2 regions of the Staphylococcus sp. EG-SA-2 genome follow, and region 2 is predicted to be linked to the other one. Evidence: riboswitches for the same ligand, from Rfam matches in the RefSeq annotation. Region 2 holds a riboswitch; the other holds the start of a gene.

Region 1 (3,222 bases), on a different contig from region 2:
CAACTTGGTGGTTATCCATATTTTGACCAAATAGATCCAAGAACGAACGATCAAGAACTGAAAATGTATGATAGAGTCTTACTGCAAATTGATTCTACAAGAGATGGTAATTCTTCGATTATATGGGGTGATTTAGGTATTGCCAATATCTTAGTGAAATCTACTGACCTTGAGGCTATGAAGTTTGATGATTACATGTATTCATGGGATTGCAGCTAAGAGAATCATAAAAATATATTACTTTAATAAGTGTAGTATCTATAGATCAATCTAGGGAGTGGGACAGAAATGATATTTTCGCAAAATTTATTTCGTCGTCCCACCCCAACTTGCATTGTCTGTAGAAATTGAGAATCCAATTTCTCTTTGTTGGGGCCCATCCCCAACTTGCATTGCCTGTAGAATTTCTTTTCGAAATTCTCTGTGTTGGGGCCCCTGACTAGAATTGAAAAAAGCTTGTTACAAGCGCATTTTCGTTCAGTCAACTACTGCCAATATAACTTCGTAGAGCATAGAACATTGATTTATGTCCCAGCCTGTTTTCATAAGCCACAGCTAATGTGTATTTAAAAATAGGAATACATGAGTAAAACTCATGCATAAGAAATACTAATTTCTAAAGAAAAAGTATTTCTTTATGTTGGGGCCCCCAACTTGCACATTATTGTAAGCTGACTTTCCGCCAGCTTCTGTGTTGGGGCCCCGCTATAATTGAAAAGTTTGTTATAGGTGTATTTTCTTTTGGTTAACTATTGTTAATATAACATTGTAGATTTTAGGATGTTGATTTTTGACTTAGCCTTTGTCTGCTTATGTTAAATGTTCCAGCTAGTCAAACATTGAGTTTGTAATTATTATATTAAGCTAGTTTAAATTTTTTGTGATTTATGTTTTATTCATACCAATTTTGTGAAATGATACAGTGACAGATGTTTATTGATTTTAAAGGGTGATGATGATGGCTATTGTAAATAAAGTGATAATTGTTGAAGGAAAATCTGATAAAAAAAGGGTGCAACAGGTTATTGCAGAACCAGTCAATATTATTTGTACTCATGGAACAATGAGTATAGATAAGCTTGATGATATGATAGAATCACTGTATGATAAACAAGTTTTTGTATTAGCCGATTCTGATGACGAAGGAGATCGAATTAGAAATTGGTTTAAACGTTATTTGAGTGAAAGTGAACATATATTTATTGATAAAACTTACTGTCAAGTTGCGAATTGCCCCAAACAATATTTGGCGCATGTACTTTCAAAACATGGCTTTACTTGTAAGAAAGAAACACCTCTTTTACCGAATATAAATAATGAAAGGTTAGTTTTAGTAAATGAATAATTCATTAGACATCAAAGATGTAACTACATTTTATGAGGAAGACAAACATTTAATCTTTGGTTATACACCAACGTGTGGTACTTGTAAGGTTTCAGAAAGAATGTTAGACATTGCTAATGAAATATTGCAGTTACCATTATTGAAAATAGATTTAAACTTTTATCCTCAGTTTTGTAAAGATATGCAAATCATGTCTACGCCGATTTTATTGTTGATGAATAAAGATAAAGAAGTAAAACGAATTTATGCATTTAAATCGGTGACTGATTTGTTAGAAAATTTAAAATAGTTATTGACGAAATTTTACTAAGGTGTTAGGATTAATACAAATTAAATGATGCGTAAACTCTTATCGAGAGTGGTGGAGGGATGTGCCCTACGAAGCCCGGCAACCGTCTTATATAGAAATGGTGCCAATTCACATAAAGTTTTAACTTTTGAAGATGAGAGAAACAATACTACTATTGCTTTCTCAATTTTTCTATCGATATTGAGAAAGCATTTTTTATTTTATTAAGCAACACAGGGAGGAATCAACGTGATTGAATTAAAAGAAGTTGTTAAAGAATATCGGACTAAAAATAAAGAAGTCCTTGCTGTAGATCACGTTAATTTATCGATTCGAGCAGGATCGATTTATGGCGTCATTGGTTTTTCTGGAGCAGGAAAAAGTACTTTGATTCGAATGTTTAATCATTTAGAAGCGCCTACATCAGGTGAAGTTATTATAGATGGAGACCATATAGGTCAATTGTCCAAAAATGGATTAAGAGCAAAAAGACAAAAAGTAAGTATGATCTTCCAACATTTTAATTTGTTATGGTCAAGGACTGTGTTAAAAAATATTATGTTTCCGCTTGAAATTGCAGGTGTCCCTAGAAGGAGAGCTAAGCAAAAAGCATTAGAACTTGTCGAACTCGTCGGTTTAAAAGGTAGAGAAAAGGCTTATCCATCAGAGTTATCAGGTGGACAAAAGCAACGTGTTGGGATTGCACGAGCGTTAGCTAATGATCCAACGGTCTTGCTTTGTGATGAGGCAACAAGTGCACTTGATCCGCAAACAACAGATGAAATTTTAGATCTACTACTAAAAATTAGAGAACAACAAAATTTAACAATTGTACTAATTACGCATGAAATGCATGTCATTCGTCGTATTTGTGATGAAGTTGCAGTTATGGAAAGTGGTAAAGTGATAGAACATGGACCGGTGACACAGGTTTTTGAAAATCCGCAACACACTGTGACAAAACGATTTGTGAAAGAAGATTTAAATGATGATTTCGAAACATCTTTAACAGAATTAGAGCCATTAGAAAAAGATGCTTATATCGTTAGATTAGTTTTCGCTGGTTCAACAACAACCGAGCCTATTGTATCGAGTCTATCAACTGCCTATGATATTAAAATTAATATTTTAGAAGCAAATATTAAAAATACAAAAAATGGAACAGTCGGCTTTTTAGTTCTGCATATTCCATATATTTCAAGTGTAGATTTCGGAAAATTCGAAAAAGAGTTAATTGAGCGACAAGTTAAAATGGAGGTGTTAAGACATGGGTAAATCATTTAGTGAAATTATAAATGAAATGATTACAATGCCTAATATTCAGTGGCCAGAAGTTTGGACTGCAATAGTCGAAACACTATACATGACAGTCGTCTCAACTATATTTGCATTTATACTCGGTCTTATTTTAGGTGTGTTATTATTCTTGTCTGCTAAAGGTAAGTCTATCGGTGCAAGGTTATTTTATTCTATCGTTTCTTTCATTGTTAACTTATTTAGAGCGATACCATTTATTATTTTAATTTTATTATTAATTCCATTTACAAGTTTGATACTTGGAACGATAAGTGGTCCGACAGGTGCGTTA
Region 2 (3,222 bases):
TAATGTAAGCTGATTCTACGTCCTACACCATATTTTCCGCCAGTCCATCCAGTATTAACAAGATAAACATCAACATCATGTAAATCGATAAGTTCACCTAATAAATCAGCGTAAACAGTAGGGTGTAACGGGAAGAACGGTGCTCCGAAACATGTTGAGAATGATGGTTCAGGTTCTGTCACACCACGCTCTGTACCAGCTAATTTAGAAGTGAAACCACTCAAGAAATGATACATTGCTTGGTCTTTATTTAACTTTGAAATCGGTGGAATAACACCAAATGCATCCGCAGTTAAGAAAATAATTGTATTTGGATGTGCTGCTTTTGATGGTACTACAATATTGTCAATGTGATTAATTGGATAAGCGGCACGCGTGTTTTCTGTATAACGATTGTCTTCAAAGTCCACTGAACCATCTTCTGCAACTACAGTGTTCTCTAAAATTGCACCATATTTGATTGCGTCAAAAATCTGTGGTTCTTTTTCTTTGGAAAGATTAATTGCTTTTGCATAGCAGCCACCTTCGATATTAAAGACCCCGTTTTTATTCCATCCGTGTTCATCATCACCGATTAGTTTACGGTGTGGGTCAGCCGATAAGGTTGTTTTACCAGTGCCAGATAGACCAAAGAATAATGCAACATCGCCTTTTTCACCAACGTTTGCTGAGCAATGCATGCTCATAATATCTTGCATCGGTAAGAGATAATTCATTACAGAGAAGATACCTTTTTTCATTTCACCAGCGTATTCAGTACCGCCGATTAAAATGACTTTGTGTTTAAATGAAATAATGACAAAGGTTTCAGATTTAGTACCATCAACTTCTGGATCTGCTTTAAAATGTGGTGCAGAAACGATAGTGAAGTTAGGTTTAATCTTTGTAGCTTCTTCTTTTGATTCAGGTCTAATAAACATATTTTTAGCAAATAAATTATGCCATGCTAATTCATTGATGACTGTAAGTTTTAACATTGTATCTTTATCGCTACCAGCGTAGCCTTTAAATACGTATAGTTCATCTTTTTTATCTAAATAGTCTAGTACTTTATGGTATAACTTCAAGAAAGTTTCTTCATCGATAGGTTGATTAATTTCTCCCCAATCAATGTTATCTCTATATGAAGGTTCAGAGACAAAAAATTTGTCTTTAGGCGAACGACCAGTATATTTTCCAGTACTTGCATTAACAGCACCAAGTTCTGTTAATACCCCTTCGTTATTGTCTAAGATTTTATTATAAAGTTGTGTCGTCGAAAGTTGAAAATGTGACGTTGGTTTTTTCAGTAATTTGTCAATTTTAGTTGTTTCAGTGTATGTGTCTACTGACATCCTAAATCCCTCCAAAGCGATAATTTAAATGTAAGCCTTTACATTTAATTAGTATAACACATTAACATAATTAATCTACAATATTTTACTGTAAATTTATTTGTGAAAAATTGACATTAATTCATTAATTAGGTACTATTATTTTTAACGGATTCTCTTATCCTGAGTGGTGGAGGGACATGGACCCAATGAAACCCAGCAACCTCTTTTTTTATAAAAGAAAGGTGCCAAACCGTTTGCAGACAAATAGGTCTGAACGATAAGAGCGAATGGACGTATTAGGCCTTCTCTCTATATTAATAGTTAGAAGGTCTTTTTTATTTAGCTCACAGAGAGAGAATTTTCGTAATATAAATTTAAAGGAGCAAACTATGTTAAATAACAAACGATTATTTACTTCAGAGTCTGTTACAGAAGGACACCCAGATAAAATCGCTGACCAAGTGTCAGATGCAATATTAGATGCTATTTTAAAAGACGACCCAAATGCACGTGTAGCTTGTGAAACAACTGTTACAACAGGTATGGCATTGATCGCCGGCGAAATTTCTACAACAACATATGTTGATATTCCGAAAGTTGTTAGAGAAACAATTAAAGAAATTGGATACACAAGAGCAAAATATGGTTATGATTATGAAACAATGGCAATTTTAACTGCGATTGATGAACAATCACCTGACATTGCACAAGGCGTGGATAAAGCATTAGAGTATCGTGATAAAGATAGCGAAGAAGAAATTGAAGCAACAGGTGCAGGTGACCAAGGTTTAATGTTTGGTTACGCAACGAATGAAACAGAAACGTACATGCCTCTAGCAATTTATTTATCACATCAATTGGCAAAACGTTTATCTGATGTGCGTAAAGATGGTACGTTAAATTATTTACGACCAGACGGTAAAGTTCAGGTCACTGTTGAATATGATGAAAATGATAACCCAGTACGTATTGATACGATTGTCGTATCAACACAACATGCTGATGATGTGACACTTGAACAAATTCAAGAAGACATCAAAGCGCATGTCATTTATCCAACTGTTCCAGAAAACTTGATTAATGAACAAACTAAATTCTACATCAATCCTACAGGACGCTTTGTAATCGGTGGACCTCAAGGTGATGCAGGATTAACAGGACGTAAAATCATTGTTGATACGTATGGTGGCTATGCACGTCATGGTGGCGGATGCTTCAGTGGTAAGGATCCTACAAAAGTAGACCGCTCAGCTGCATATGCTGCACGTTATGTGGCTAAAAATATTGTTGCAGCAGGTTTAGCAGATCAATGTGAAGTACAATTGGCATATGCGATTGGTGTTGCAGAACCAGTGTCAATTGCAATTGATACATTTGGAACAGGTAAAGTTTCTGAAGGACAACTTGTCGAAGCAGTTAGAAAACACTTTGACCTAAGACCTGCAGGCATTATTAAAATGCTTGATTTGAAACAACCGATTTACAAACAAACTGCTGCTTATGGTCATTTTGGACGTACAGATGTATTATTCCCATGGGAAAAATTAGACAAAGTGGAAGAATTAAAAGACGCAGTAAAATATTAAGATGAATTTAATATAGCTAAATAAAAGATTTTCGGTATATAAATGATAATATGTATCGAAAATCTTTAGCTTTTCTATTATAATTAAAGTTATTCATATATTAAAAAGGAGCGTTGTTGTGATGGATTTATCTTCACCGATAGTCATTGGACTCATTATTGCAGTAGTCATTGCATTAATCTTTTTTGTCCTTTTCTTAGTTACCTTAGGTAGTAAGAAAAAAGTTAAGCGACAAACAGAAGAAAAGTATGAACAACAAGAACAAAACATTAAAAAGTCTCATGAAGAAGCTTTAGAGAAAGAGCGTATTCAAAATAAAA

What was found. A riboswitch is a leader RNA that binds a small molecule or an ion and turns the genes downstream of it on or off. The one in region 2 is predicted to bind S-adenosylmethionine.
Region 1: another riboswitch for S-adenosylmethionine. It lies ahead of IDG60_RS21195 (methionine ABC transporter ATP-binding protein); the one in region 2 lies ahead of metK (methionine adenosyltransferase).

What each region holds. Positions count from the first base shown of each region.
Region 1 is NZ_JACYHC010001326.1:5,734-8,955, reverse strand. Features, by position in the region: partial or broken gene IDG60_RS21210 (DUF1963 domain-containing protein) at 1-219, shown strand, start outside; gene IDG60_RS21205 (toprim domain-containing protein) at 959-1,345, shown strand; gene IDG60_RS21200 (thioredoxin family protein) at 1,338-1,634, shown strand; SAM riboswitch class I at 1,692-1,795, shown strand; gene IDG60_RS21195 (methionine ABC transporter ATP-binding protein) at 1,884-2,909, shown strand; gene IDG60_RS21190 (methionine ABC transporter permease) at 2,902-3,222, shown strand, end outside.
Region 2 is NZ_JACYHC010001182.1:4,599-7,820, forward strand. Features, by position in the region: gene pckA (phosphoenolpyruvate carboxykinase (ATP)) at 1-1,334, opposite strand, end outside; SAM riboswitch class I at 1,489-1,600, shown strand; gene metK (methionine adenosyltransferase) at 1,706-2,902, shown strand; gene IDG60_RS19405 (nuclease-related domain-containing protein) at 3,024-3,222, shown strand, end outside.